One region of the Selenomonas sp. FOBRC9 genome, then DNA from elsewhere that is predicted to be linked to it. Evidence: riboswitches for the same ligand, from Rfam matches in the RefSeq annotation. Region 1 holds a riboswitch; each other region holds the start of a gene.
The links. A riboswitch is a leader RNA that binds a small molecule or an ion and turns the genes downstream of it on or off. The one in region 1 is predicted to bind cobalamin.

Region 1 (8,011 bases):
GGGTAGCCGAGGAAGAGCGCTGCCGCATCATTGAGCAGAATTTGCTGCATGTCGATCATGAGCTGACGGCGCTTTGCCGGATCAAACTCAACCGCGAGTGCGTTGTACTTCGCATCGTATTCGGGGTTGCTGTAGCCGGAGCCGTTCTGTGGATTGTCACCGTTCGTATTGGTATACCAATACTGTCTGAGATAGCTCTCCGGGTCACCCGTATTCGCTGTCGTCGTGTTCGAGATCAGGAGGTCATATTCGCCGTTGATGCCAATCTTGTCGAGGAGGTTGTAGTCCACCGTCTTGATCTTCACATCAATGCCGACCTTCTTCGCGTCCGCCTGCACGGCCTCGGCATAGATTGGGAGCTCGGCGCGGCTGTTGTAGACAATGAAGTCGACGCTCAGCGGCTTGCCGTCCTTATCGCGGATGCCATCGCCGTTCGTGTCCTTCCAGCCCGCTTCGTCGAGGAGCTGATTTGCACGATCGACATTGTAGGCGTTCGGATCAACGAGCTGATCAAAGCCATAGTCGAGAGAGGGCGGCACGGGGGCCTTGCCCGGGATGAACGTGCCCTTGAGGATGACCTCGTTATAGGACTTGCGATCCGTCATGGAGATGAACGCCGCACGTACCTTCGGATCGCCGAGAATCCCCTTCTCATTGATGCGCGCAAGTACCGTGCGGAGCGATGCGATGCGATCGATATGGTACTTCGCCGTGTCGTTGAAGAGCGCCATGTCTCCCGCAGCGATGTTGACCGCCATGTCGACTTCACCGGACTGAAGTGCCAATGCACGCGTATTCGGGTCGTCGATGGACGGAATCTCTACCGTCTCGTACGGTACTTCGCCGCCCCAGTAGTTGGGGTTCTTCTTCATGACTGCTTTTTCCTTCACGAAGGATTCGCAGACATACGGTCCCGTACCGATCGGACCCTGCTTTGCAAAGTCGCGCTCGCCCTCACTCGACGTATCGACGATGAGGAAGAGCGGATCCGCGAGGAAGCCCGGCATACTCGGCGTCGGCTTCTCCGTCTTGATGATGAGGTTCTGTCCATCCGCCTTCATCTCCGTGTACTTGAAGAATGTCTGCGCGCGGTTGTTCTTCGCAAATGAACGCTCGATCGAGGACTTGACCGCCTCAGCCGTGAGTTCCTTGCCGTTCGAGAACTTCACGCCGTCACGGATCTTGAACGTCCACGTCAGCTTGTCATCGCTGACCTTCCAACTCTCGGCGAGCCACGGCGACGGGTTCATCTTCTCGTCGAACTTGACGAGCGCTTCGCCGATGCCGTAGCGCATGACGACCCAGCCGAAGAAATTCTCGGTCGGATCAAGCGAATCCGCGAAGTTCGTCACGCCGATCTTCAGTGTCTTCGTGTCCGCCGCCTTATCTCCGCCGCCACCGCAGCCCGTAAAGACCGCCGCCGACATGCACACGGCGAGCGCCGCCGTAAGCATTTTTTTCCATTTTTTCACAGAAAAACCTCCTTGCATAACCCCAAACATCCGGCGGATGCGACCCTTCCGCATCCGTCCCTTTATCCCAAAAGGCTTAGTTCGCCTTGCGCGGATCCAAATAGTCGCGGAGCGCGTCGCCCCACAGGTTGAACACGGCAACGACGATCACGATCGCCGCACCCGGGAACATCATGAGCCACGGCGCCGTCTGGAGCGACTGACGCCCCTCGTTCAGCATGAGTCCCCACTCCGGTGTCGGCGGCTGTGCGCCGAAACCGAGGAACGAGAGTCCCGCGAGCTCCATCATCATCGCGCCGATGTCCATCGCCGCCGTGACGAGCACGATGGGGATGATATTCGGCACGACATGGCGAATGAGCATATCGCGCGGCCGCGTGCCGCTCGTGATCGCGGCCGAGATATAGTCCTGCTGGCGAATCTTCAGCGCGACGGAGCGCGCGAGACGCGCGTATTTCGTCCATCCGACCGCAACGAGCGCGAGAATCGCGTTGACGATGCTCCCGCCCATCATACCGGCAATCGCGATCGCAAGCACGATGCCCGGGAACGCAAGGAACATGTCGGCCAGTCGCATGATGACCGTATCCACCTTGCCCCCGACGTAGCCGGAGACGACACCGATCAGCGAGCCGACACCCGCGATGAGGATGACGACCGTGAGCGCCATAAAGATGGAGATACGGGCACCGTAGATGACACGAGTGAAGAGATCACGCCCGAGTTTATCCGTGCCGAACCAATGCTCGGCGGACGGCGGCAGGAATGCATTTTGCATCACGGACGCATACGGATCCTCCGTCAAAATGAACGGAACGAGGAGCGCGACCAAAAAGATGATGCCCGCCATAATCGAGTATCTGCGCAGAATTTTGGCATCCTTGCTCATGCTTTCGCCCCCTTCTTCAAGCGCGGGTCAAGATAGGCGTAGGAAATATCCACAATAAAGTTGACCAGCATGTAGAGGACGGCGATCCACAACACGAAGCCTTCGAGCAGCGGATAGTCGCGCATCTCGATCGCACGTACGGCAAGACGCCCCATGCCCGGCCACGAGAAGACGATCTCGATGACTGCCACGCCGCCGAGCAGCCAGCCGACCGCAAGACCGAGCAGCGTGATGAGCGGCAGGCACGCATTTGGGAGCACATGGCGCCACAGGATGCGCTGCGTCGAGAGCCCGCGTGCACGTGCGCCAACGACGTAGTCCTGTCCCAGCTCCTCAAGAATCGCCGTACGCACTTGACGCGTATACTTCGACGACAGGAGAATCGCGATCGTGAGCGCAGGCAAGACCATCCGATCCGGCGTCACTTCGCCGCCCGCAATCGGGAACAGCCCCAGTTTCAGACCAAAGACAAAGAGAAGAATAAGTCCGACCCAAAAACTTGGCATCGAAACGCCCAGAAACGTAATTCCTCGAATCAGATAGTCCGGCCAGCGGTTCCGATACACGGCGGCAAGAATCCCGCACGGCACGGAGATGACGAGCATCATCACAAGCGCAGTACCCGCGAGTACGAGCGTGCCGGGCAGCGCCTGAGCGAGTTTATCCACAACGGGGATCTTCGCCGAATAGCTCTTCCCCATATCCCCGTGCAGCACGCCGTTCAGCCAACGGATATACTGCTCATGGAACGGCAGATCCAGCCCCAGCTCATGGCGCGTCTGCTCGATCGTCTCCTGCGAGACGATCGTATCGCCTGTCTCGAGAATCGCGTCCACCGGGTCGCCCGGCGCGAGAAATGTCAGGCTGAACGTCAGGAACGTCACGCCGAGCAACGTTAGAAGCATCTGCCCCAAACGCGTCAGCAAAAATTTGGCAGTCAAGTCTCCATCTCCTTTTTCCCTTTGCCTTCTTCACATAAAAACCGCCTGTCTCTGAAAAGACAGGCGGTCGAACGCACAAAAACAAGGTCATAAATACCCATACGGGTACCACAAACCGTGCATCCATCTCCCCATCTCTCGTGAGTCCATCAATGAATCCTATTGCAAGCAGGCTTTCCGGCTTGTAGATCCTCACGTTCTTCCGCCTTCCCGGTTGTCACCAGTGACTTTACAGGCACAGGCTCTGCGCCTGTGGAAGAACATTCCCTACATACGGCTGCGGGACAGCACGGGCATTGCACCCGTTTTCCTCTCATCGCTCGGAGACCTGCATATATTTTCATATCCCCCTGATACGAAAACATCTCTCCGACACTTGCAACGTTTTATGCAGTTTTATAGGATTATAGGCGTAGTATATCTACATACGACAGACTTGTCAAGAGATTCGTCCAGAATAATCATAAGTTATTATTGTTTATCGAAGCAACAAGGACATTCGGCGCATATTTCGCTCGGTATACACCGCGCAGGAGGAATGTAGCGCAGAGCGCGCGTATCGTCTGATCAAGTGCGAGGGAGAGCCACGCCCCTGCAAGTCCCATATTCATTTCGTGCAGGAACACATAGGTGATGATGGGGCGCAGGAACGTGATGCTGACAAAGGAATACGCTGCGACCTGCGTGGTCTTTCCGCTCGCGCGCAGGATGCCCGCGCAGATCATCTGATGCGCCTCCGGGAAACTGACCGCCGCGACATAGATGAGAATTATGCTGCCAAGTGCAAGCAACTCCGGATCGCTCGAATAGATACTGAAGATCTCCTCGCGGAACACGAAGGTCAGCAGGAACGCGACCGTCGAGAAGAAAAAGCCCCATGTAATGCCGATCCATACGAAACGCCGCCATGCATCCCGCTTTTCATCGTCGCGGTTATGTCCTGCGAGTACTGTGCTCGCTTTGCCAAGCCCCCCGCCGAAGCTGTAGTAAAAGTCGCAGAAATTCATCGCGATGGCGTGCACGGCATATGGAATCGTCCCAAGCTCGGCGACCATGCGCGTATAGACGACCATACCGATGCGCTCAAATCCCTGCTCGCTGAAGATGCCGCCAAATACGCCGAGGAACTCACGGAAATAATCACGCGTCGGCAGATAGCTCCCCTGTCCAAAGATGCCCCAGCGGAAGAGAACGCGCACGCTGAGGAGAAACGACCAAATAGAGCTGCCAATCGTACCGATGGCGGCGCCGAGCACCCCGAGGGCGGGAAAAGGCCCGATGCCATAGATGAGAAACGCGTTGAGGATGACGTTCAGCACGTTCCCCTGCAGATTGATGGAGAGCACGGTCATAGACTCGCCGCGCCCAAGCATAACCGCCTGCATCGTCGCCGAGAGCGATGTGATAAAGACAGCGGGCAGCGTCCACGATGCATAAAGCACTGCGTCAGCGATATAGTTTTCCTGTGCGCCCATCCATAGGAGGATGTCCTCGATATAGATAAAAAAGACAATATGCGCGATGCCGAGAACGACAACGACGAGTGACAAGGTCTTTTTCATCACATCGCCGTAGCTGTCGCTCTGTTGTCTGCCAAACCGCTCCGCAATGAGCAGAGTGACGGCGGCGGCAACGGAACGTGCCACGGTGAGGAGCACCATACGAGGCTGAGTAAAAATACTGACCGCCGCAATCGCAGCCGTGCCAAGCGAACCGACCATGATGATATCCGCGTTGCTCAGGAGGATCATAAAGACTCCCTCAAGCGCCGCAGGAATCCCCACACGCAGATAGATCTTGTCATACGACGTGACCATGTTATCCCCCCGAGAAAACCTCACAGTAACGCAGATTAGATTATCATAACTGATATTTACTGTCAATATATATTTATGCTCATATGATTATTTTATTTGTAAAAAGGAGGATGATATGACTGAACCGAAAAAAGACTGCGGCATCATACGTTTCAGCGTATATGCCGCAGTCTTTTTCGTATATAATTTACCGATGCAGCGCGCGATGCGCGATGTCTTTCCGATAGTACATGCCCTCAAAGGAAATTTTTTCTGTCGCCGCGTACGCCGCGCGTACGGCGGAGGAAATGTCCGCCCCCCTGCCGACGACGCCGAGCACGCGTCCGCCGTTCGTGACAATTTTTCCCTTCCGCTCGGCAGTCCCGGCGTGGAATACCAATGCGCCCGCATCCTCGGCGTCCGCGATGCCGTGAATCTCATGTCCCTTTTCATACTGCCCGGGGTAACCGCCCGCGGCGAGCACAACGCAGACCGCCGCACCGTCCTTCCACGCGATCGGCACGTCGGCGAGCCGCCCCTCGCAGCAGGCGCACATGATCTCGGCGAGGTTCCCGTCGAGGAGCGGCAGCACGACCTGCGTCTCGGGGTCGCCGAACCGTGCGTTGAACTCCACGACCTTCGGCCCTTCGGACGTAATCATGAGCCCCGCATAAAGGCAGCCGCGATAGGGGCAACCTTCCTTTGCCATCGCCGCGATCGTCGGTTTGAGAATTTCCTCAACCGCGCGTGCCGTCATCTCGGGCGTCATCACAGGCGCGGGTGCATATGTCCCCATACCGCCCGTATTGGGACCTTTGTCGCCGTCAAAGGCACGCTTATGATCCTGCGCGCTGATCATGGGACGGATCACCTTTCCATCGGTGAAGGCGAGCAGAGACGCTTCCTCCCCCTCCATGAACTCCTCGATGACGACGCTGCTTCCCGCCGCACCAAACGAACCGTCCTCCATGATGCGATCGATCGCATCGAGCGCTTCCTGCTCGGTCATGGCGACAACGACGCCCTTGCCCGCCGCAAGTCCGTCCGCCTTGATGACGATCGGCGCGCCCGTCTCGCGAATATAGACGCGTGCGGGTTCCGCCTCGGTGAACACCTCATAGCGTGCCGTCGGGATGCCGTATTTCTTCATGAGATTCTTGGCAAAGGACTTCGATCCCTCGATCTGTGCCGCCGCCGCCGTGGGGCCGAAGGCGCGGATGCCTGCCGCCGTCAGATCGTTGACCAGACCGTTCATGAGCGGAACCTCGGGGCCGACAACGACGAGATCGATCTTTGCCCCCTTGGCAAACTCCACAATGGCGGCGTTATCCTCAATCGATATGTCCGGCGACTCCGCCATCCCCGGATTGCCGGGAATCGCATAGATATATCCGTTGTCTATGCTATCGGCGAGTTTCCAACAGAGCGCGTGCTCACGCCCGCCCGAACCGATGATGAGTATATTCACGTTCGTTCCTCATTTTTCTAGCTGCTGTGCCAAATACGCGTTGATGGCGGCGTCATAGTCCGCCGTGTGCGCAAACGCCTCGTGTGCGAGCCGCATCCGCGTCATGCCGTCGACTGCGCCGTCCTTTTGGATCTTCTCCGCGATTTCGCCGTAGCGTGCGGGATTCGTCACGACCGTGACAAATTTGAAGTTCTTGGCCGCCGCGCGTATCATCGCGGGGCCGCCGATGTCGATCTGCTCCACCGCCTCGGCGAGCGTGACGTTCGGCTGTGCGACAGTCTCCTTAAAGGGGTAGAGGTTCACCGCGACAAGGTCGATTGGTGTGATCTTCAGCTCGCGCAGCGCCTTTTCGTGCGCGCTGTTGCCGCGCACGGCGAGAATGCCGCCGTGAATGAGCGGATGAAGCGTTTTGACGCGTCCGTCCATGATCTCGGGGAATCCCGTCACGTCGCTGACGTAGACGACGGGGATGCCCGCCTCGCGCAGCGCCTTCATCGTCCCCCCCGTGGAGACGATTTCAACGCCCGCCGCGTGCAGTGCGCGTGCAAATTCGACGACACCGGTTTTATCGGATACGCTGATCAGGGCACGTTTTATCTTCATGATGCTCCTCCTTCATCTGCGGGCAAAATATGTACCGTTCGCCCGACCGTTTGCAGCCGCCCCTCGGCATAGAGCCGTATCGCCTCGGGAAAGATGCGATGCTCCTGCTCCAGCACGCGTGCGGCAAGCGTCTCCTCCGTATCCCCCTCCATGACGGGAACCGCCGCCTGCAAAATAATGGGTCCCGTATCCGTCCCCTCGTCTACAAAATGTACGGTGCATCCGCTGACCTTCGCGCCGTACGCGAGCACGTCGCGATGTGCGTGCGCTCCCGGAAAGCTCGGCAGAAGCGCAGGGTGAATGTTGAGAATACGCCCGCGGAAGGCGTACACGAACGTGGGTGATAGGATGCGCATAAAGCCGGCGAGCACAACGAGCGTCACGCGATGCGCATACAGCTCGTTGAGAAGCGCGCCCTCAAACGCCTCCATATCAAAATGTTCTTTGCGGACGACAGCGACGGCGGGAATCCCCTTTTCCCGCGCGCGCTCGAGCGCATAGGCATCCGCCCGATCCGCGATGACGACGGCGATCTCGGCGCGAATGTCCCCGCGTTCAATCGCCTCCATGATGGCGGCGAGGTTTGAGCCGCGCCCCGAGCAAAGCACGCCGATTCGCTCGTTAGGCATCGAATACACCGCCCTTGATCACAACCTCGTGTGCGCCCTCGGTGATACGCCCGATGCGATAGACAGTCTCACCCTCCGCCGTGAGATGTGCAATGATGCGCGCCGCCTCGTCCTCCGACGCAATCAGTACCATGCCGATGCCCATATTGAACGTGCGGTACATCTCCGCCCAATCCACGTTGCCCCACTCCTGCAGCAGGCGGAAAACGGCAG
Region 2 (8,011 bases), on a different contig from region 1:
CGCCTTGCCGACGTCACCGACAACGCGCGGGTTGTCCGCGTCATAGCCGCGGTGGGTCGGGAGGTCAAACGCGATGGAAAGACCTTTCTGACCTGCGGCGAGGTTGCGGCGATAGAATGCATTGGATTCCTCCGCCGTGGAGAAACCTGCGTACTGACGCACCGTCCACGGACGGAACACATACATCGTGGAGTAAGGTCCGCGCAGGCACGGCGGAATGCCGCTCGCGAAGTCGAGGTGACTCATATGCGCGTATTCATCGTGATCGTAATACGGTTTTACAGGCACGCGCTCCATCGTCTTGTGCGTGAGCGCGTCGAAGCTGCGTCCGGTCGATCCCTCAAAGAGGGCGCGCCACTCCTTGGAATCTGCGGAGGGGCTTTCGCCGAGGCTCATGCCTGTAAAATCGGGATTCGTAAATCCGGCCATTAGGCAATCATCCCTTTCTTCTTCTGGAGGCGCTCAAGCGTCTCATAGCAGTTTGCCTTCACGGAGATGTACTCGTCGATGCCCGCGTTGTTGTAGGTCTCGAGGAGATCCTTCGGCGCAGCGCCCGCAAGGAACACGCGCGCGTTCGGGAGTACTTCGTGGAGCTTCGGTGCGAGTGCGGGAACGATCTCGGGATAGGTCGCATCCGTCGAGCAGATGACGACCGCGTCCGCGCCGCTCTTGCCTGCAGCTTCCGCCGCCTCTTCGACCGTCTTAAAGCCGTCGTTGCCGAGCACTTCGAATGCGCCGACCTGCAGGAAGCCCGTGGTGAAGTCCGCGCGCGCCTTGTGCTGCGGGATGGGCCCCATGTTCGCGAGGAAGATCTTGACGTTGTCGTTCTTCTCCGCCTTGTAGTCCTCAGTGCGGCGGCGCAGCGCCTCGAAGCGCTCGCTCCAGCGGTGCGGCGCGATAGCGTCGACCTCTTCGGACGCCGGTTTGCCCTCGATGACCGCAGCCATGAGTTCCGCGATGGTCGCGCCGGCAAATGCCGCCTCGACGCCGTTCTCGACGGTAGGCGCGCTCCTGAGCGCTGTCAGCGCGTCTTTGCAGTGCTTCACATCAATGTCGGCGAGATATGCGTCGATATCGGCGGCACGCTGCTGTTTCAGCGCCACCGTATCCTCTTCGCGGCGGTCGAGCAGGGTCTCCGTCATGTTCGGATACATGTTGTTGCCGACGATGCGATCCTTGCGCACATCCGCCTTCTTGAAGCGGTCGGCAAGGATCTTCGCGATCTCTTCCTGCACATAGCCGCTCTTTAAGGCCTCGACGATCCCGCCTTTGCCCTCGATGGTCTGGAACTCCGCCCAGATGCGTTCTTTCATCTGCCGCGTCAGCGACTCGACCGCCCACGATCCGCCTGCGGGATCGATCGGCTGGAGCATCCCGAACTCCTCTTGGAGCATGATCTGGATGTTGCGCGCAATGCGCCGGGAGAATTCGTCGCCCTTACGGATCGGTTCGTCAAACGGTGCGCTCTCGAAGGAATCGATGCCGCCGACAACGCCCGAAAAGATCTCCGTCGTATTGCGGAGCATGTTGACGTACGGGTCGTAAACGGTCTTGAAGAAGAGCGCGGGGCGCGCGTGAATGCGCATCTTCTGCGATTCCGCGTTCCCGCCGAACGCCTTGACGATCTGCGCCCAAATCGGACGCACCGCGCGCAGTTTCGCAATCTGGAGGAAGAAGTTCGCGCCCATGGAGAACCCGAACATGATCTGCGACGCCGCGTCGTCAACCGTGAGCCCGCGCTCACAGAGCGCACGCAGATACGCCGTCGCCGTTGCGAGCGAGGAGGCAATCTCCTGCACGTCGTTCGCACCGCCGTTGCTGTAAACATCGCTGCGTACAAATACGGTTTTGACATGCGGCGCGTTCTTCACCGCCCATTTTGCCGCCGCCGCCATTGCATCATACTGTGCGCTGAGCGACGCGCCGATCTTGCCGCGTGCGGCGAGCTCGCCGATGGGGTCGGCGCCGATGACGCCGCGCACGCCCGACATATCCTCCCCTGCCGCACGGCGTGCCGCCGCGACGAGCGAGAGAATCGGCAGAGCCGCTGCGCCCGCGTAGACATAGAGCGGGAATTTGCCGAGATCGAGTCCCTCGAGCAGCGTGTGCATATCGTCGACTGTCGTCACACTCGTGCCGAGGTCACCGACATGTTCCGCCTCGCGCGCGTCGACGCCTTTGCGTGACGCACTGTCGAGGACGATGTGGTAGATGGTCGAGCCCTTGTCATTCTCATGGCGGAGCAGCTCGTTGTTCTCCTTGGGCAGGGTCTCGTCGCACGCCTGGGCAATGCCCCAGGGCTTTCCGATGTAGCCCGCCGCATCCACACCGCGCAGGAAGTCGCCCATCCCCGGCATAACGCTCTTGGGCAGGATTTCCTCCGTGTGCTTCTTCGTGTACATAGGCTCGAATGTGATGCCCTCGTAGGTTTTCGTGAACATCACCTTTTCGAACGGAGCTCCCTTGAGCAGAGCTTCGCACGCAGCTTTCCACTCCTCGTCGGTCGGCGGAGTGAATTCATCGAGCGGAACGTCGGGGAAATCCTCGACCTCAGCCGATTTCTTCAGAAGCTGCTGAAGTTCTTCGTCGCTTGAGCGCTCTTTTTCTTCCGGCATAGTACGTCCTCCTTTGTATGATAAGGGAAGCTGATGAACTCAAACTTCTCTTAAAAAACTGCGGTGAGGCAGTTTTTTTATAAAAAAAACACCCCGAGCTTCCACCCTCGGAGTGACCTCCATAACGGAGATAAATGAGAACTGAAAAGATGAGCAATGTTTCCCCAAGGGGTGTATACCGCCCCTTCATCCCGGGGAAATCGCTATGCACGGAAGCTCATCTTCCCATGCACACCGATCTCCTCGGGACATGCTCACGCACCGTATGGCAAGCGAAAAGCCCGCCCCACACGTTGTGCAGGACGGGCTTCCGATATCGTCACTCAGTTCTCATCTAATCCGATCTCTTGGCTGCGCCGGATTTTCGTTTTGAAGCGAACGATTCGTAATCCCCATCCCCATCACTCGTAGGTCAAACGGTGATTGTCAATCAGGCAGTTCTCCTGGCTTCAGTTCATCGCTCGCCTGCGCCTTCCCAAGGATGTTATCCCCAGTGACTGTAGATGTGTCCCATCTACCTTGCAGGTTCACTCGCTGTTACAGTGGCGTGACCGCTCCGGCTTATACCGGATTCCCTATTAAGTTCGGTTGATGTCCGCATATATGCGACGCATCTCCCTACACCTGATCCAATCCATATGAAGTTTTTATCGTACGATAGTATAGTAGCACTGATGAACGCTCTTGTCAATAAAAAATCGCGCGATTTTTGTGTCGCGCGAAAATTTTATTATTCGAGTACGTAGACCTCGACGTTGCGCCGTCCAAATTGGATTGCTTCGTCGTAGCTCTCCATGCAGAGATCAATTTTTTGTCCGACGATGGCGCCGCCCGTATCCGCGGCGATCGCCTCGCCGTAGCCCGGGATGTAGAGGCGCGATCCGAGCGGGATCACGTTCGGATCGACCGCGACGACACCGCGCCGCGCCGGGATGCCGCTGGCCGTGATGCCGCTGCCGCCGCCGTCGCTCGGCAGGTATGCCGAGGCATGCATGGTATATGCCGCACGGTAGCGCGGGATGCCGCGGCTGACACGCTCTGCCTCGCGTTCACGTGCGCGGCGGGCTTCGGCTGCCTCCGGCTTTTCCGTCAGCATAATCGCAAGATGTTCCGTGACAGGGGCATCCACACCCGGTGCCGCGTCGATCTCGTTCATATTATAGCCGTACTCCGCCATGACGTCGCCGACCGTGCGGCTGCTCGTCATGACCTCCTGCGTATCACCCCAAAACGAAATTGTCACAGGCACCGCACGGCGCACTTCGATTTCGGTGCGGCGCCGGTCCTCGCTTCGAAACACCTCGTAGGTGTCCTTCTCACCGAGTTTTACGCCGAGTTTGGCAAAAATATCCTTGGGTTTCGTCTGTACCGTCATATCGGTGAGGGTCTGCCCGTCAACATGCACGCTGACGCGGTGCATGTTCTTCGGAAAGCCGTTCATCGTGAATCCACTCGAGAGCAGCATCATGCCGCCGAGCATGGCACAGAGCATCGTGTTTTTCTTAGTTTGAATGAAATTCCCTACTGATTTCAAACGCATAGAATGCCCCCTTTGTTTGAAAGCATTTTCCCACTTTAAGCTGAATTTTTCATGAAGAATGGGACGTGGATACGAATTGATAGCGTTTTTCTGTTCTTGCTCTCCACAACCTAGGATTTTCTTCCCAATACAAAAGCCCCGCACCACCGTTTTTGCAGCGACGCAGGACTTATAAATCAGACAAAACAATATTTAGTTGTTCAGTTTCGGATAAAGCCGCAGGGCGTTTTCCGTCGTGTAACGCGCGACCTCCTCGATACTCTCGCCGCGCACTTCTGCGATCTTTGCCGCCACATGAACGACGTAGGCGGGCTCGTTGCGCTTGCCGCGCAGTGGAACGGGTGCGAGGTAAGGGCTGTCCGTCTCGATGAGGAGGCGGTCGCGCGGTGCTTCGCGCACGATGTCGGGCAGCTTTGCCGCGTTCTTATAGGTGAGCGGGCCGTCAATGCCGATGTAAAAGCCCATCTTCCAGAGTTCCCGCGCCATCTCGAGACTGCCGGAGTAACAGTGCAGGACGCCCGTCAGTCCCTGCCCTTCCTCCTGTAAAATGCGCAGCGTATCGCCGTGTGCCTCTCGGTCATGGATGCAGACGGGGAGCTGTGCCTCACGCGCGAGATGCAGCTGCGCGGCGAAGAGTTCGCGCTGGGTAAGGCGACGGTCGGCATCCTTTTCCCAATAGTAATCGAGACCAATCTCGCCGATGGCGACGACCTTCGGATGCCGCGCCCACGCGAGGAGACGGTCGCGCATCTCATCCGTCAGCGGAGCGGCGTTCTCGGGGTGAATGCCGACAGCGGCGTAGAGTGCGGGATGTGTCTCGGCATCCGCCACGACCTGCGCGGACGCTTCCATGGAGTCCCCCATGCTGACGATGCGCGTCACGCCCGCCGCCGCCGCGCGGACGATTGTCTCCGACAGATCGTCCGCGAACTTCCCATCATAGAGATGCGCATGCGTGTCGATGAATGCGGCGCTCATATGATTTCGATCCGCGGGAAGAGCTGCTCTGCTGTGCCGACCGTGTGACCGTCCGCGACGCGCCCCCAATGCGCGATGTCCGCGAGCTGCACCGCGTCAAAATCATCCGCAAAACCGAGCTGCGCATGGATGCGCCGCGCGGTCACGGGCATGAACGGCGCAATGAGGATGCTCGTGATGTGGAGCGCTTCGACGAGATGATAGAGTACGGAGTCGAGTTGCCCCGCCTTCGCTTCGTCTTTCGCGAGTGTCCACGGCGCAGTCTCGTCGATGTATTTGTTCGTACGTGCGATAAACGCCCACACGGTGCGAATCGCCGGGGACAGCTCCATCGCTTCCATCTGCGCGGTATAGGTTTTGACTGTCTCCGCCGCCATTTCCTCCAGCGAAGCGTCGAACGCCGTCTCTCCCGTGCCTTTCGCAATCACGCCGCCGCGGTATTTCTTCGCCATGGAGAGTGTGCGGTGGAGCAAATTGCCCAGGTCGTTCGCCAGATCGGAGTTGATACGGTTGATGAGCGCGTCGCGCGAAATATTGCCGTCCTGCCCGAGCGTGATTTCACGCAGAAGGAAGTACCGGATCGCATCCGCGCCGAACTCCTCGATAAGCGCGATCGGGTCGACGACGTTGCCAACGGATTTCGACATCTTCGCGCCGTCGACGATGAGCCAGCCGTGCCCGTAGACCTTTTTCGGCAGCGCGAGACCGAGCGCCATGAGCATACATCCCCAGATGATCGTATGGAATCGTACGATCTCCTTGCCGACGAGATGCACGTCGCACGGCCAGTATTTCCGGAATGTTTCTTTATCGTGCATATAGCCGATCGGTGTCAGATAGTTCGTGAGCGCGTCAAACCACACATAGACAACGTGCTTCGGATCAAACGGCACGGGAATCCCCCAGTCGAACGACGTGCGCGAGACGCACAGATCCTCGAGTCCCTGCTCGATGAAGCTGATCATCTCGTTGCGCCGCGAGACGGGTTGGATAAAATCGGGGTGCTCCTTGATATACGCAAGCACGCGATCCGCGTACTTGCTCATGCGGAAGAAGTACGCCTCCTCGGAGACTTCCTGCACGGGGCGATGACAGTCGGGGCAGTTGCCGTTCTCGTCGAGCTGCAGCTCCGTCCAGTAGCTCTCGCATGGCGTGCAGTAGAGCCCCTTGTACTCCCCCTTGTAAATATCTCCCTGATCGTATATCTGTTGGAAAATATTCTGCACAAGCTCATGATGGCGCTCCTCCGACGTGCGGATGAAATCGTCGTAAGAGATGCCGAGCAGTTGCCACAGTTCTTGAAAGCCTGCGACGATGCGGTCGACATACGCCTCCGGCGTGACGCCCTCCTTCTCCGCCGCCTGCTGAATCTTTTGCCCGTGCTCATCCGAACCGGTCAAAAAAAATACGTCGTATCCCGCCAGCCGCTTGAACCGCGCGATCGTATCGGCAACGGTCGTGCAGTATGCGTGCCCGATGTGGAGCTTTGCGCTCGGGTAGTAAATGGGGGTGGTGATATAAAACGGCGTCTTTTCACTCATTGTAATTCCTCGTTTCGCTCTGTTTTCTTTATAATAGTACCACAGCAGACATTGTCCCGCAAGTGAGCCCCGACCGCCATGTTCATATCTGTTTTGCACCCGCCCCCGTCAGGTTTTCCACCGTCACACTGCTGAGAGTCTCCTCTATGAGTGCGTCCATGTTCTCCGCCGATGCCGGATAATAGGCGGTCACCATCCACATGACGGGCTCCCGCATCACGACAAGGGCAATCTCGCGCACATCGCCGTCCTTCGTCCGGACGGTGCTGTCAAATTCCCGTGCAAAATTGCCAAGATCCGTGCGGTTCTTCGTCTCCATGCTAAACCCGCCGCCGACACCCTCCCGTTTCTGACGCGCCGCGTCGGCAAGCATCATGGCGAACCCGTACGCTGATTGGACGATAGATTCCTCGTTTCCGCGTATATGCGCCGCGTAGAAATTCTCATCCATATGCATACAGGCGACGCAGAAAACGAGAGGAGCATCTTGATTGAACGATATATAAACGTCGAGTTTTTCCCCATTCCCCCGCGCAGCGAACTCCTTTGAGGAGAGATCGAGCCGGTAAGGCTTCGTGAGCGCAATCTTCGGCACGAATCGCAGCACGTGCCGCTCCGATACGATGCGCAGAGACGTCCCTGCAGGTTCGACGGGAAGTTGCTCGCCGGCGCCGACCGGCGCTGAGGAGGCGCCATGTCCCTCCCCTGCCGCCGCAGGGGACGGCACATCCCTTTCCGTCGCCTGTGCCGCAACGTAAGCGTCAAGATGAGGGACGTTTTCCAGCCACGGCGGGCGCGCCGCGTTCGCCGTGGGAGGCGCGCACACAAGATAAAACGCCGCCGCGGCGGATAAAATATGTCGTATGTCGTACATTGTCTTCCCCTTCGTTAGAGTTTGCCGTCCGAGGCGTCTCCAACACGCACCGTCGTAAATATATCGCGCACGCGCGCAAGATCCTCCGCCGATGTGCCGACGGGGCAGGACGCCTCGACAACCCACAGGACAGGATCTTGTGCGATAAAGAAAATATAGTTATGATCGTCGACTTTCTTTTTATGATCCGTCACATCATATTCAAAGAGGAGCGCCCCGTCGCCGACCTGTGCCTGGCCGACCGGGACTGGGCTGAACGCGCGCAGCGTCGCCCCCGATTTTGGATCGTCCTCTATGGAGCGCATACGGAAGACGTAGTACGCTCGGATGAAGCGCATCTCATTGCCGCGTACATGCTGCGCATAGAATTTCTCACCAAATGAGATATGGAACACGCCGAACTCGACGCTTCCGGGGATCTCCGTCGTATAGCCGATCGTTTTCGGCATATCTTTCCCGTCGG
Region 3 (8,011 bases), on a different contig from region 1:
GCCCCGTCAGCCGATGTGCGGGAAACGTCACGGTCACGCCGTCGAGCACACGTTTTTCCCCGTACTGTGCGGACAGATCCGCAATCTGTATCTTCATTCCGCTCCTCCAAATCGATAGGCACGGCGCGTCAGCATGACGATAAACGCAGGCGCGCCCATGAGGGCAAGCATCACGCCAAGCGGGATATCAACACCGCGCACGAGCACCCTGCCGAGGATGTCCGCCCATACCGCCGCGATGCCGCCGAAGAGAACCGCAGCAGGGAGCAGCCGCCGATGATCCGCCCCCACCAGCATCCGTGTAAAATGCGGAACGAGCAGACCGAGGAAGCCGATCAGCCCCGCGTTCAGCACGACAGCGCCGACGAGCAGTGCATTCAGCCCAAGATAGAGCCGCATAAATGGCAACAGCGGGCGCCCCAAGGGGATCGCCGCCGTCTCGCCTTCGAGCATGAGGTTGAGGATACGCGACTGCGTGATAAAAAAGAGCGTCATCAGCACGACGACGGCAAGGAGCGCGAGCGTTGCGGGCAGTTTCGCCGCGGCAACGCTCCCCATCAGCCAATAGAGCGTTACATCCATGCCCGTGGAGTTTGCCCCGAGATAGATGAGTACCCCTGTGATGCCGCTGCACACAGCGGCGAGCGCAATGCCGAGGATGAGCAAATACGAGATCCCCGCGCCGCCGATTCTCCCCACGGCGGCAATCGTAAGAGCGGAGACCAGTACGGCACCAAGAAAAGCGCCGACTCCCATGGAGCCGGCGCCCAGTGCCGTACCGATGCCGAGGAATACCGCACACGCGACGCCGAGCGACGCCCCGGACGATACCCCCATGATGTAGGGATCCGCCATGGGATTCCGAAAGATCGCCTGCATGACGGTACCCGAGAGCGCGAGCCCCATGCCGACGCAGGCGGCGAGCAGGATGCGCGGCAGACGCAGATCCCATACCGCGCTCGCCGCACCCATGCCGATCTCAGGCGGCATGCCGCCAAAGAATTGAAAGCGCAGAATCTCTATGAGCCCCCCGGGCGCAATCGGCAGATAGCCAAGCAGCAGCCCCGCAAAGAGGGAAAGGAGCAGAATGCCCCCCGCCCCTCCAAAGAGCAGGACATCCGGCATCCGCCGCAGCCGGTACAACAGATTTGTCATAATTAAAGCTCGAAGTTTGCCGAGAACGTGAAGGTGCGCGGCGCGCCGAGTGCAAGGCTCGTGCTGTTGTCACGCATGCTCCAGTAATCCTTGCCCGCGATGTTGTAGAGCATCGCACGGAACGTCACGGGTGTCTTGTCGATCTTTGTCTGGTACGCGGCGCCAAGATCAAAGAGGACATGCGAGGGAACGCGAATCACGCCGTTGTTGATCGTCCCGCTCCCCACATAGTTCATGCGCCCGATGACCGACCATGCCTCGGAGGGGTGATAGACAATGCCCATCGTCCCCGTCCAGCGCGGCATCCCGTCGACGCCCTTGCCGTCGTTCGCGCCGTTCTTGGTCTTTGTCTGCTTGAAATTGCTGTAGGAAACGCCGCCGACGAGATCCCAGCGGTCGGCAATACTGCCCGTGAACGCCCACTCCGCGCCCTTGTTCTCGCGCTCTCCATTGTTTTCAAGATAAACGCCGTCGGATTTCTGTACATCAATGGAGTTTGCCTGACGAATTTGAAACAGGCTGAGCGTATGGAGGAAATTCCCGCTCTTCACCTTCACGCCGATCTCATTCTGCTTCGTCTTCGCGGGATCAAGCGTTTCCCCCTTATTCTTATACGAGGTTCCGACGGTCGATCCGGCGTTAAAGCTCTCCGAGTGTGCCGCGTATGCCATCACGTCCGGCGTGAACTTCCAGCTGACCGCGACGGTCGGCGAAATCGCATCCGATTTCACCGTGCTCTTGCCCGCGTTGCTGACCTTGACGCTGTGTCCATGGAATCCTATCGTCAGCTGCAGCTTCTCGTCGAACGCCTTCATCGTGTCGACCACATGCCACCCGGTCATCGTCAGCTTATTGTTATGCGGGATCGTCCCATGGAGCAGATCGGGCTGATCCCATGTATTGTCACGGTAGATGTTACCCGTCCCGCGCCAGAACACATTCCCCGCGCCGCCGCTGCGCCGCCAGTTGCGGTCGACGCCGACGAGATAATCGTGCCGCACGCTGCCCGTCTTAAAGTCTCCGCGCAGACCGACGCCCACGTAGGTGCGCGTGAAGTACAGCGGATAATTCTCCATGGCGATATTGAAATCGCCGTTATTGTTAATCACTGTCGGCGAGCCGTCGACATAGCCATACCAATTCTCCAAATGATAGCCTGCGTTCAGGAACGCCGTGAGATGCTCGCTCAGCTTCTGATCATGGTTGAGCGCGAGAATAAAATTATCGTATTCGTTGTACGACCACTCAGGCTTATAGCTGCGCGAGAGCTTCGGCGCGGGAATCAGATGCGTCACTTTGCCGCTGCCGAACTCAAACCCGATGCGCATCGGTCCCGCATTGTGCTTCGTATGGTTATAGCCGAGCAGCAGATTCGTATGTGAATGCGTCGTATGCTGGTCGAGATTGACGAAGATATTCTGACGCAAGAGTCTTTCATGCTTGACCGCCGTCTCGCCGGCGACATTGGTCGCCGTGACACGCACGCCCCAGCGCTTGTCGCGACCGAACCGATTGCCCACATCGACCGCCTCTTCCACGGATTTCCCACCGAGATAGGAAAGACGTGCCTCCAGCGCCTCACGCTCCGCTTTCTTCGAGGTGAAATTGACTGTGCCGCCGACCGCTTCATTGACGATCGTACCGCTGACACCGATATTCGGGCCCGAGATGACGCTCACGCTGTCCACCCAGTAGTAAGGAATATTGTACTGTGCGAGCAGCCCCGGAATGCCGTTGACGTACAACGCATGTCCGCTGAGTCGGAACCCGCGGACGGCAATGTCCTGATAGAGATGACTGGTCATCACGCGCACCGACGGATTGAGCGTAAGCGTTCCATTGACGCCGTCCGAAGGCGAACTAAAGGTTTGAATCGCCTTTTGGCTCATGCTCGAGACCGTAAACGGCGCATCCATCACATCCTGATTACCGAGCAAGCCGACCGACGGTTTGCTCTCTAGGAATCCGCCGGGCAGTGTCGTGTTCGAGGTTTCCTGCACCCGCTCCCCTTCGACATCGACAGGATCGAGTTCATAGGTATCGACGGCATCCGTCCCCCCCCCGTGGATATCCTGCTTCTCTGCAGCAGATACACCGCTCATCCACACCGCATTCGTACCGATCGCCGCGATGGCGACGGCAAGTGCCAGCTGTCGTTTCGTCATGATGATATTTTCCTCCTCCAAAGTTCCCCTGAGCGCCCCCCGCGCCCTCTTCCCTATGCATTGCTTTCCTCCATCGTACGCACTAAAAAAACACTGCCGTTCTGTCCATCGCAGAATGCAGTGGCAGCGCCACCCTGTCGTGCATCCGCACACAAAGGGCACCGCTCCCGGCGTACGAGATTCGGTAGGTCTTCCGGCTCTGCGTCATCGTCCGCCCCGTCTTCCCGCTCGCGCAGTGACATGGTGGGGCATCCTCGGCATTACGGCGGCGGGACCGCATCGGTTTCACACCGATTTCCCTGTTACCTCCTTTTCACAAGGAGCACCGAACCTGCTTATGAAGTTAAAAATGAATAAATACTTATTGAAGTATAACGAATACTAATCCTATTGTCAACCACGAAAACCGCGGACTCCACAACGACCGGGGCATCCTCCCTGCTGATCGGGAATGACCGCATCTGCATCACACAGAAGCACAGGCATTCCGGAAGACGTTCTACCTCTTCAAAAGCACGCCCTGCATATTCACCGCCGCCCCCTCTTCTCCTGCGCCGCGCGCCATGATCCGCAGTTCGCTCAGGCAAAGGCGGCTCCGGTCATCCAAATCGATCTGCATCTCACGTGTGAATCTGTTTACACCGTTTCCCGCACGATGTTCGCGCGCATACGCCAACGCCTCCGCGACGTACGCCGAAACATCGCAGTGCTCCTCTGCGCCCGCCCCCTTTTCCACAACGAGCACGCCGTCCCTGACAGGCGTATCCGAAAACACATAGGCTTCCTGCCATCCGGCCACCGGAACGAAGGCAGGATCGGGCGGGGTGAAAAGGAACCAATCGACAGTGTCTTCTCCCTCATAGCTGCGGCGCAATTCCGCGAGCGTATCGTTCATGCCCGGCGTCTCGAGGAACGCCGTCTGACCTCGCTCCGTCAGGTACTCCGAGGCGCTCAGCAATTTTTCCTGCGCCTCCGGCGAAAGAGCAGGGTTCCCCACGACAGTGCCGTCCCTTATCATATCGTTTTCCTCAAGAACGCTCCAAAGGCGTGCCTCCTGCGTACGCAGCGGGATGTCGAGGATGCTCAGCGGCGTCAGCGCGGACACGGCGATCATGACCGCCAGGACAAGGAACGCCGGGCGCGGAGAACTGCGCCGGAACGCACATATGAGCAGGAAAATACCGAACGCCGTGCAGAGGATGGATGCGTAACGAGGAGCGGTAAGCCCATACGGCGCGATCCGCTGGCATACGGCCACGGCCTGCACTGCAAGAATCGGCAGAAAGACCGGCAGCCCGCGGTGCAGAAAGGACTTCAAAAAGGGGTGCCGTTCATCCCCCGCAAAACAGACAAAAAACACGGCAAAGGCAAGGAGCGCCAGTGAGGCAAACCAATTCATCATGCCGACGGGAATCTCCCACAGGAAGATGATCTTCGCCACGTAGAGATAGAGAATAACGAGCAGGATGAGACAGGCAGGCCAAAGGATGCGCGCGAGCAGCACGCGGAAAAGTGCGGGCATCTCCGCTCTTTGCCCGTACACGGGCAGACCTGCAAGGGCGACCTGTCCCCCTGCAAAAATATAAGAGACCTCCGCAATCAAGAAATACAGCAGCGTCAGCAAGTTCGGCGGCACTGAAACGATCAGCGAATCAAATGCCATGAGGCAGATATTCAGCGATGCGGTCAAGAGTGTGCCGACAACGGCAGCCTTGCACAGAGAAAATATGACAAGCGGAGCGGAGCGCCCCTCCTCTTCGCCCTCCAGACAATAAAGTCCAAAAGCCGCAAAGGAGAGCGCAGCGCCGAGGGTTTGGAGCAGGATGTACGGCACCGTCCAGCTGTGCCCCCGCACAAGAATGAAGACTGCGGCACATACGGCGGCTGTAAGGATCGCCTCCACACGTCGGTGTTCCTTGCCGCGTCTCTCAAAAAAGAGGTGCAGCGAGACGGCAAAAATACAGCCGACTGCAGCGGCCGCCGCCGCGGAACCGGCCTCTTCCAAATACCAAGCCTCCGCCTCGTATATTTCGCGATAGGTAAATGCTCCAAGACATAGGAGCAGCACGACATCCGCCGCCACCGCGGTGCGGAACCGCCGCGCGCCCGTACGCACGGTTTGGCACAGATTTTTCCACAGCTTCTCGATCCTCATCTTGCACCTCCTCTTGTATATATTCTTCTGCACGCGCAGTCTTTCCTTCCGCGGGCGTCCTTTTTTAACAATAGGATCTCACACCATATAAAAATTTTTTCGCTTCATTTCGAAAGTTTTCATTACATATATTATATTATAGTAGATAAATGATTTTTATCACGCCTTAGCAGGGAGTTCAATGTTGCTCGGGCTTCCGGCATTTTTCCATATCACGTCCTGAAGTTCCATAAATAATTTTTTCTTATTATAGTTTTAAACTATGTTTTTTATACTAAAATATTATGTCGGCTGCAAAGGAAAATAAGAAGGATTTGAAAAAGAGATAGAGAATTAAGAATTTCGTCAAAGAAAGTTTCTGTAATATATTTCAGAAACTAAAGTTATGAACTGATGAATGGAGATGAATCAATGGATGCAGCAATGCTGACATTAGGGGTTCTCGCGGTGGCGGCGATTCTCTTCGCCACTGAGATTATCCCGCTCGCCGTTACCGCGATGGGCGCGGCGATCTCGCTGGGACTGTTAGGCGTGCTAACACCCGCACAGGTATTTTCCGGTTTATCTAATTCCACCGTCGTTCTGTTCGCCGGTATGTTCGTCATCGGCGCCGCGATGTTCCAGACGGGACTCGCACAGAAAATCGGTATCGCTGTCGTGAAGAAGTCCGGCAGCAGCGAGGCGCCTCTGATGGCGGCAATCATGTTCATCACGATTGTCCTCTCGTCGGTCTCCTCGAACACGGCAACGGTCGCCTGCCTCATGCCGGTCGTGATCCAGATCTGCGCAGCGGCAAAGGTGCCTGTCTCTCCGCAGCTCATGGCGCTCGCCGTCGCGGCGAACGTCGGCGGTACGATCACGATGGTCGGCACGCCGCCGAACATCCTCATGAGCGCAACGCTTCAGTCCAGCGGGCTCCAGCCGTTCGGCTTCTTCGAATTCGCATGGATCGGCATTCCGCTCTCCATCGCGGGTATGGCGTACATGCTCACGATCGGCCGTAAGCTCTGCCCGCAGCACATGGTACAGGGTCTCAGCACAGATGACGCCGACGCAGCGATCGAAAAAGAGGAGAAGACGAACGCGAGCAAGATGTATGTCTGCGCCGCCATCCTTATCGCTGTTATCGCCGCGATGGTCTTTGAGAAAGAACTCAACGTTCCGATGCATATGTCCGCCATCATCGGTGCACTCATCTGCGTATTGACGGGCTGCCTCAACGAGAAACAGGCGTATCAGGGCATCGACTGGACGACGATCTTCCTCTTTGCCGGTATGCTTCCCCTTGCGAGCGCGATGGACAAGACGGGCGCAGGCGCGCTCATCGCGAACTTCGTCGTCAGCCTCATGGGCGACGCCCCCTCGCCGTACGTCATCATCTTTGCGATGTTCGTACTTTCCTGCGGTCTGACGCAGTTCATGTCGAACACGGCGGCGGCGGCTCTGCTCGCGCCGATCGCAATCTCGATCGCGGAGACCGTCGGCGTCTCGCCGTACCCCGTGGTCATGGCGATCGGTATCGCTGCATCCTGCGCGTTTACGACGCCGGTTGCGACCCCGCCGAACACGCTCGTGCTTGGTCCCGGCCAGTTCCGTTTCATGGACTACGTCAAGGTCGGCGTGCCGCTCGTCGTGGTCTCGCTCATCGTCTGCCTTGTCGTCATTCCGCTGGTATGGCCGATCGCGAAATAAAAATCGGTAAGATATGAGTGACCAATGCTTTTCATTGTGCTATACTAGGAATATACAGCGCCGATTTGAAGGCGAGAAAATCACCGTATGGCAAGTGGCCTCCCCGCGGGGCGTTTGACTCTGCCGGATATGTGAGGAGAACTGACGATGAAAAAGAAAGAGTTGCTCAACCATCTGAAATCGTTCGACGAGGAGATCTACACACTGCTCGAAGATGAGGAACAGCGCCAGCGCTACACCCTCTCCTTCCTGCCGAATACCAACGCTATGTCACCGTTCGCGGCGTATCTCGAGGGGAGCATCCTCACGAATAGCATCTTTGACCGCCACGACGAAACGGCAATCGGGGGCATTCATCTCGAATCCATTGTGCAAACGCGCGCCCGGACGCTGTTCGGCAGCGACCATGCGATTGTGCGGCTTGGCAGTATCGCCTCCGCCTCGCGGGTCGTCTTCCAGGGCTTGCTCCAGCCGGGCGACTGCGTTCTCTCTTTTAACCTGCGCAAGAAAGATCACAGCACGGGGCTCTCGTACGTGTTCGAGAATTACGGCATCGATTCTTCGACGCAGCAGATCGACTGGGGCGAGGTGCGTGCGCACGCAGAGCGTGTGCGTCCGCGTCTCATCATCTTCTCGCCGGTGAGTTATCCGCGCACGGTAGACTACCGCATTCTCTATGAGATCGCGCAGTCCGTGGACGCCTATCTCTGGGTGGATATCAGCCAGTGCGTCGGACTCGTTGCGGCGGGGCTTCTGCCCTCGCCCGTGGCGCTCGCTGATGTTGTGACCTTCTCGACATCCGAATCTCTGCGCGGTCCCGACGGCGCGGTCATCCTCTGCAAGC
Region 4 (8,011 bases), on a different contig from region 1:
TCCGGCAGGATGACGCGCTCGACGGAGGAGTGCGAGATGTCGCGCTCGTGCCAGAGCGTCATGTCCTCGAGCGCCGCGACGGCGTTGCCGCGCACGAGCCGCGCCATGCCCGAGACGCGCTCGCAGTTGATGGGGTTGCGCTTGTGCGGCATCGCGGATGAGCCCTTTTGCCCCGCCTTGAAGAACTCCTCCGCCTCGCGGATGTCCGTGCGCTGGAGGTTGCGGATCTCGGTCGCGATCTTTTCCATCGTGCCCGCGATGATCGCGAGTGTCGTGACGAGCTCGGCGTGGCGGTCGCGCTGGATGACCTGCGTCGCGAGACGGACGGGCGTGAGTCCGAGCCGCCGGCACGTCAGCTCCTCGATGCGCATGTCGATGTTGGAGTAGGTGCCGACCGCGCCCGAGAGTTTACCGACCGAGACGATCTCCTGCGCACGCGTCAGCCGCTCGATGTCGCGTTCGAGCTCAGCGCTCCAGAGCAGGAGCTTCAGTCCGAACGTCATAGGCTCCGCATGGATGCCGTGCGTACGTCCGATACACGGTGTATGGCGAAACTCATCTGCGCGGCGGCGGAGCACTTCGCGGAATTTACGAAGCCCGCCTAGGATCAGCCCCGCGGCGTCACGCATCATGATGCAGTACGCCGTGTCCTTCACATCGCTCGAGGTGAGCCCCTTGTGGATATACTTTGAATCCTCGCCGACATTTTCCTCAAGGTTCGTGAGGAAGGCGATGATGTCGTGGTCGGTCGTCTTTTCGATCTCGTTGATGCGGGCAACGTCGAACTTCGCCGTGCGGCGGATGTTCTCCACGGCGGCGGCGGGGATCTCGCCCAGCTCCGCCATCGCCTCGCACGCCGCGATCTCGACGTTCAGGATGGTCTGCCACTCATTCTCGATCGACCAGAGACGACCCATCTCCGGCCGCGTATAACGCTCTATCATCATATCCTCCTGCTCATGTGCACAGACATAAAACAACATCTATATCATATATCTCAAAACGTCCAATGTCAACGAAAACAAAGCGTGCGGAGAACGTTCGGCGGAGTATGGCACCATGGTAAAAATTTAGGGCGTACTATTGACTTAGAGTGCGCTCCTAGTATTATATTGACAGACAGATATTTGACTGAATCAAGGGGACTATGATGGGAGAAAATAACCGGACGGAGCGACGTTTGAGTCGGCGCTCCTTTATCAAAGGTGCGGCTGCGGCGGGCGTTCTCGCTGCGAGCGGCGCGCTCTTTTTGGGGACGGGCTGCGGGCGCACGGTTGTGGAGACAGCGGAGCGCAAACTCTTTGCCGAGCTGCGCGTAAATTATCTGCGGCAGATCGTCACGCAGGATACGGGGCGTGCGCGCGTCCTCATGTGGGAGATGCCCGCGCCTGCGGCGGATCAGGTCGTCGAGCTGCGCACGGCGGGGCAGACGGAGACGCGTTCTTTTGATGTGCGCGATGCGGGCTTTACAGACGACGGCGTGACCGTCTATCAATACGCAGCGGCGATTGACGAGCTGACGCCCGGCACGTCGTACGAATACCGCGTGCGCGCCGGTGATGCTGCGACGGCGTGGATGCCGCTCGCGGCACCTGCCGAGGACGCACCGTATAAAATGATCATCTTCCCGGATTCACAGTCGAGCGACTATACGGACTGGCAGAATGTGGCGCGCGGCGCGTGGGAGCGCAACCGTGATGCGGCCGTCTACTGCAACATGGGTGACCTTGTGGACAACGGAGAGGATCGTTCGCAGTGGGCGGCGTGGTTCGAGGGATTTGACGCCGACATGCTGCACGCGCTGCCCTTCGTCCCCGTGATGGGCAATCATGAAACGTATAACCGTGATTGGAAGGTACGTCTGCCGGAGGCGTATCTGCACTATTTCGACGTGCCCGCAAACGGCAGCGCGCAGTTCGAGCGGTACTACTACTCATTTGATTTCGGCAGCGTCCATTACATCGTCCTCAATACAATGCAGCAGGAGCTTGACGACTTTATCCCCGGGCTCGTGGAGGAACAGCAGGCATGGATCCGCCGCGACATGGCAGCACACCGGAAAAAGTGGAATATCGTCATGATGCACAAAGATGTCCTGCAATACCGAATCAACGGGCGTCCCGAGCGCACGGAGGGATTCAGCGAGGACGGGAACCTATGGATGCCGCTGTTTGACGAACTGGGCATAGACATCGTATATACGGCGCACTTGCACACCTATCGCAACCGCGGACATATCTACGGATTCGTGAAGCAGCCGGACAAAAGGGGACCGCTCTACATCCTCACGGGTGTCGCGGGCAACGTCCGCTATCCGAATCTGTGGGTGGATCACGCGATGGACGATGTGACGCTCCCGCAGCCCGAGACCGACAACTACCTCACGATGGAGGTCGGCGCGGACAGCATCGAGATCGCGTGCTTCCTCCCGGACGGCACGGAGATGGATCGCGTGCGCGTGGAGAAATGAAGTATATGGCTTGACGAATTGTATGTAAAAATTTATAATTGGATTGACATTCCTTTACCGTTATGGTAGAATAAGATAAATTTATATATAACGGGAGGAATTTGCCGAATATTATTTATCGTAAAAATTGAATAAGGACATCAGGTGTTTTGTGACTTGCTGCAAAGCTTTACGGGGAAGTTTGATGTGATTTCAACGCTGTAGCGCAGCCGTGAAGGGGAGTTTATTCATCGCAGTCCTCTTACAAAGGGATGAATGGGCGACGATCCTAAGCCGGGGTACCGACTGAGGTCTGTCATTTATGTAAAGTATGCGCTTTACGTACTTCAGCATTTAGGAGAGGTTCAGCTTTCCGCCGGTATTTTATTGCCAAAAATGGGGCGGACGATCTCGGGTGTTAGGGTTTGCAGCGCAGCTTACAGTACATGAAATGAAGCAGGAAATTTAGCTGTTGCGCAGCCGGATTTCCTGCTTATTTATTATAAAGTATTTTATTATCGTTAAATATGAATGCAACCTGAAAACTCTTATTGACAAAAAAAAAACAATAATGCTAATATAAACATAAAAATTGCATATGATAGGGAATAGGTGTCGCAAGACTTCAAAAGGAATCCGGTCAAAGCCGGAGCGGTCCCGCCACTGTAAGAGGAGTCCGTCAAAATATGCCACTGGAGAGATCCGGGAAGGTTTGACGCGGCGATGAATCTAAGCCAGGAGACTTGCCTGTTTCAACATCACCGTTGATTTTTGAATTGTATCAAGAATCAGTACCTGCGAGCGATGGGGAGGGGATTACGTCCAAGACGAAATACAGACGTATCTCTGGCAGGAATATATTCTGCCGGATTTCTGATTTCTATAGATGTTCATCCGCCTGACTGCGCTCGTTGGTACAGGCGGATTTTTTCATGGAGTGAAGGAAAGCATGGCACGGGGATTGTCCACATTTTTTGAAGATACGCCGGCATACGGTTGGTCGGCAAAGAAGAACGGAGGCTCTTTTATGTCAAAGCAAGTAAGCAAAAGGATGGTCTCGGGTGTTCTCTGGATGCTGCTTGCCGCTGCGGCAGGGCATCCCGCATTCGCAGCAGACTCGGGGCAAACGGAGGATGCACAGGGAATATATACAACGCAGGATGTTACGGTTCAGGCAAAACGCCCCGTATGGGAGGAGACTCTCTCCCCCGGCACTGTGACCGTCATCCGCCCCGAGGAGTTCAAAGGGGAGCAAAAGACGCTGCCCGACTTCCTGAAGATGGTGCCGGGCGTACATGTGCGCGAGGTGCAGGGGAAGGGACAGTATACAACCGTGACCGTGCGCGGCTCGACGGCGGCTCAGGTCGGCGTATTCGTGGACGGCGTACTGACGAACCTCGGCGGCGATGCGGCAGTTGACATCTCGACCATCCCCGTCAGCAACGTCGAGCGCATCGAGGTCTATCGCGGCTACATCCCCGCACGCTTTGCAGGCACATTCATCGGCGGCGTCATCAACGTCGTGACGAAGAAGCCGACGGGCGCACACGGTTCTGCCGAGATCGGACCAAGCTCATTCGGCGGCAAAAAGGCGTCCGTCGAGGTCACAGCCCCTGTCGGCGACGGCAGCCTCCTCTTTGGATTGAACCATGAATCGCGTGAAGGCGACTTCCCCTACCACAGCTACGCAGCAGATCAGTTCTACACGAATACCGGACTTGGCAGACAGATTGTGGAAACACGGGCAGAACTAAAGCAGTTCTTGGGGATGACAGCGGCAGAGCGTGCCGCCTATGATGCCGCCAATGGCGCGGGCGCATGGCAGGATAATGTAGATTCCTGCATCCAGTGGCTCGAAGACAACGGCGGTCGCTTGGTGACCGCTGCCGATGACCCAGAGCGCCGCCGCAAGTACAACGACTACAGCAACTCCGACCTCCTCATCAAATGGCAGGATGACAACTGGATGGTCAAGGGCACCTATAAAACCGTCAATCGCCATCTGCCCGACAGCCTTTGGGTCGACTACCGAAGCTATTTCGATATGATTACGCCGGGGCTCCTCGTTGATAAATACGATCTCTATAAATACGACAAACGGCATCAGACAATCAGTGCAAAGGAGCTGCTCGTGCAGCGTCGATATATGGGAAAACGCTTTGAATGGGGCTGGATGGTCGACTATCTCACCCAGAGCAAGGACTACCGTGCCGAGAATATTCACGACGGTCTGCGTTTTATGATCAAGGTTCCCATGCGGGAGTGGAGCCGTTACCGTTCGAAGAAATACAACGTACAGGTGGACGGAACCTACGAGCTCAGCAAGAACAACATGCTCGACTTTCAAATGAACTACTCTCACGAGCGCATGAATATCGATGGTGACGGACTCAACGAGGTCATCGACGACGTGCAGGCGGGCATCGGGAACCTCTGGGCACAGATGCGCAATCAGTTCGATCAGAACATCTTCAACGTCCAGCTGCAGGATACAATCACGCTCGACAAGAAGAGGACATGGCAGCTGACGCCCGCCATCCGCTACAATCGCTCGGAAATTGTGGGCTACAGTCAGTTCGGCCGTTTCAATCCTGCAAAAACGTATCATTGGGTTCATCCGAAGGACAATCAGGTGGATTCCAAGGTGACCTGGCAGCTCGCATTGAAAAAGGAGTTTAGCGATCATTTCACGATGCGCATGACGGGCGGCACCTACTTCCGACTGCTCAACATGTACGAGATCGCGGGCGACGGCGCGGGCATCATGCCGGCTCCAATAGACTATAAGGGAAGCGGTGCGAAATTCCCACAGCCGGAGTACGGCAAGCAGTTTGACTGCAGTGCGATTTGGGACGGAAAGTTCCTCGGCGCGGACAATCGGACGACGCTCACGTACTTCTGGCGCGACACGCAGCGCATGCTTTACCTCTATCGTGCCGGCCTGAACTACAGCTCGTACTTCAATGATATGCGCGGCAAGGCGCATGGCTTTGAGCTGCAGACGAATTTCCACTGGAAGAAATTCGATCTCGATATCGAAGGCACGCATCTCAATATAGAGGCGCAGCGCAGAGACTCCTCGCCTGGCGTACACTACGATTGGTTCGAGGTGCGCCCGACGTATCAGCCGGAGTGGGAAGGCAATATCCGGCTAACTTATCGCCCGACGGAGAAGTGGCTCTTCTTCGGCGAGGCGCATTATGTTTCGCAATACTACACGCACTATGCCATTCCGCAGACCAGGAATCCCGTGGAAAAAGAACTTGCCGGCAGGCCGAGAGCTGCGCTGAAGACGATCAACGTGGGTCTCAAGTGGTCGCCGCGCAAGGATATGACGATGTCGATTGGCTGCAACGATGTGCTTGATGAGGCGTCGAAGCTGAAAGTGCACAGCGTACAGCGCTACTTGAGCGACCCGAGCTGGGTAAACATCGAGTACCCGCTGCAGGGACGCAGTTACTATATGAGCTTCCGTTATGAATTCTAGGGAGGGAAAGAAGATGAAGGAGTATTTCAGCAAGGCGCGGCGCCTGCGCCTGACGGCTCTTGTCGTGGGCGGGCTGCTCTACGGCTCGTCGGTGCATGCCGCCAATCTGGTTTCGACGATTCCTTCGGATTACGGCAATAGCGAGATGGGCGCGGTCACTGGCTCGCGCGTAACGACGGAGGTCGATGCGGCGCCACAGGCAGGGGTGCTGAAGAACCTCAACCGCGACCCTGCCTCCTTCGGTTTCCATCAGAAGGGCAAGAGCATGCTCCTGTTGCGACAGTACACCTACAGCACGACGGAGCTTGAGAACACCGCTCTCATCGATCCGAATTCCGCAGGCGCGGCGGCGAGCGTGGCGAGCGGGAAGACGGAAACTGTGCCGAATATGCATGCGGCGGCGGCTAGTGACGAGCATATCTATATGACCGGCTATGATATGGGACAGATTGGCGTCTTTCGCCAAAGCGGCAAGCGATTGATGGAAAACAAAACAGCTGTCGTCAATCTCAAGAATGACATCAAGCAGTACTGTGGCTATAACTTCACCGAGACGTTTCAGAACCTCGACGAGGATCCAAAAGGCGAAAAGGGCAAAATCTACACGGGCGATCCGGCGAAAGCGCAGGTACACGGTGAAGCTTTGCTTGTCGATGGGCGCAGGCTCTATGTGGCGGCGTCCGTCAACCCGCTCGCGGGCTACGATCCCTACGACGACGGCTTCCTGATGCAGTACGACATCCAGGACGATGGCAGTCTGAAGTTCGGAAGCTATACGCGCATCAGCCGCAACATCGATCAGGGCAGGCTCAATAAGTTCAACGACCATATCCTTATTTCCTGCATCGGCGGCTATCAGCACTATAACGGGACGGGAAATACCCACTATACGGCGCTCAATATCGCTAAGATCGATCAGAATACGGGGCGCATCCTGGGCACGGAGCAGCGCCGCGCCTCGATTCCAGAGCATGTCAAGGGAACCGGCGAGGATATGCGCGATCTGAAGATCCTGCCGAACGGTACTGCCTACGTCATGACGTACAACCTCAGCCCGAGCGGCAGCCAGATCAATGCGCATGTCTACCAGACGACCATGTCCAACCTGATGTCGGAACATCCCGACGATTGGACGGAGATTGCCGTTGCGCACGAACAGGAGGGCTGGTTCGGCAAGCTCAACGCCGAATACTATACGAAGCGTCTCTGGCTCGAACTCGGCGATACCCTGCAGGCCTATACGGACGGCGATGATGCGGCGAAACATATATGGCAGGCGAAGGATTTCTCCGAGAACAAGGCATTCAGCCGCTTCAACAAGATCACGATGATCGAGCCGGACTGGGTCTACGGCAATACGGCATCTGTCGTCATGACGCTGCCGGCGGAACTGGGCGGAACGACGACCGCAGCGGCACTCAATGAGAATGCCGTCTGGAAAGACAATGCCGTATACACCGATACGGTCACGACGCGGCAGGGCTGGGACGGCGATACCGTTGTCAGCATCGGAAAAGACAAGCTCGGCGACAAATCGACGAATGTGCTTGCGGCTATTTCTGCAACCGGCGGCAAGCGTCTTAATATCAGTGCGAAGAAAAATCTCCTGCAGCTGCAGGTGGAAAACACCGTGGGAAATCCGACGGGAATCTACGCCAAGGGAACGGATCTCATCGTAAGTGCGGCGAAGGGAATCAATATCCTCACACGAGGGCTTGACGGCGGCAATACGCTGACGAATGCCGTCCAGCTCGATGCACTGAAGGACAAGGCATCGAAGATTACCATCAACGGACCGCTCAATATCTCGATGACAGGCGGCCTTGGCGGCAACGGCGTCGCAGTTCAAAAGAGCGACCGTTTGGGGGAGAAATCCTATGAAGCGAGCGTCGCATCGGGAATCCGCATCAACGGCAATCTGAAGATTGCAGGCGAACAGACGGATCGGTGGGGCATTCCGCTCAATCGTGAGAATGTATTCTCGCGCTTTAATAATGCAGGCATTCTGACACAGGTCGAAAAGAGCACGGTGACCGTAACCGGTGAGGTGGATATGACCGTTTACGGCAACGGCG

Region 2: linked by a shared signal. The riboswitch ahead of HMPREF1147_RS08265 (methylmalonyl-CoA mutase family protein) and the one ahead of nikB (nickel ABC transporter permease) in region 1 are both predicted to bind cobalamin.
Region 3: linked by a shared signal. The riboswitch ahead of HMPREF1147_RS08720 (TonB-dependent siderophore receptor) and the one ahead of nikB (nickel ABC transporter permease) in region 1 are both predicted to bind cobalamin.
Region 4: linked by a shared signal. The riboswitch ahead of HMPREF1147_RS09270 (TonB-dependent siderophore receptor) and the one ahead of nikB (nickel ABC transporter permease) in region 1 are both predicted to bind cobalamin.

Annotation. Positions count from the first base shown of each region.
Region 1 is NZ_ALJR01000005.1:56,574-64,584, reverse strand. It holds gene HMPREF1147_RS02055 (ABC transporter substrate-binding protein) at 1-1,427, opposite strand, end outside; gene nikC (nickel transporter permease) at 1,549-2,361, opposite strand; gene nikB (nickel ABC transporter permease) at 2,358-3,302, opposite strand; cobalamin riboswitch at 3,452-3,649, opposite strand; gene HMPREF1147_RS02040 (MATE family efflux transporter) at 3,764-5,119, opposite strand; gene purD (phosphoribosylamine--glycine ligase) at 5,307-6,566, opposite strand; gene HMPREF1147_RS02030 (IMP cyclohydrolase) at 6,576-7,169, opposite strand; gene purN (phosphoribosylglycinamide formyltransferase) at 7,166-7,798, opposite strand; gene purM (phosphoribosylformylglycinamidine cyclo-ligase) at 7,791-8,011, opposite strand, start outside.
Region 2 is NZ_ALJR01000032.1:2,955-10,965, reverse strand. It holds gene scpA (methylmalonyl-CoA mutase) at 1-429, opposite strand, end outside; gene HMPREF1147_RS08265 (methylmalonyl-CoA mutase family protein) at 429-2,615, opposite strand; cobalamin riboswitch at 3,031-3,258, opposite strand; gene HMPREF1147_RS08260 (G5 and 3D domain-containing protein) at 3,346-4,155, opposite strand; gene HMPREF1147_RS08255 (TatD family hydrolase) at 4,348-5,133, opposite strand; gene metG (methionine--tRNA ligase) at 5,130-6,674, opposite strand; gene HMPREF1147_RS08245 (hypothetical protein) at 6,757-7,548, opposite strand; gene HMPREF1147_RS08240 (hypothetical protein) at 7,563-8,011, opposite strand, start outside.
Region 3 is NZ_ALJR01000034.1:22,319-30,329, reverse strand. It holds gene HMPREF1147_RS08730 (ABC transporter ATP-binding protein) at 1-97, opposite strand, end outside; gene HMPREF1147_RS08725 (iron ABC transporter permease) at 94-1,155, opposite strand; gene HMPREF1147_RS08720 (TonB-dependent siderophore receptor) at 1,158-3,320, opposite strand; cobalamin riboswitch at 3,486-3,665, opposite strand; gene HMPREF1147_RS08710 (DUF4153 domain-containing protein) at 3,820-5,475, opposite strand; gene HMPREF1147_RS08705 (SLC13 family permease) at 5,887-7,167, shown strand; gene HMPREF1147_RS08700 (hypothetical protein) at 7,315-8,011, shown strand, end outside.
Region 4 is NZ_ALJR01000039.1:85,315-93,325, reverse strand. It holds gene purB (adenylosuccinate lyase) at 1-944, opposite strand, end outside; gene HMPREF1147_RS09275 (metallophosphoesterase) at 1,151-2,470, shown strand; cobalamin riboswitch at 3,043-3,215, shown strand; gene HMPREF1147_RS09270 (TonB-dependent siderophore receptor) at 3,477-5,936, shown strand; gene HMPREF1147_RS09265 (autotransporter domain-containing protein) at 5,950-8,011, shown strand, end outside.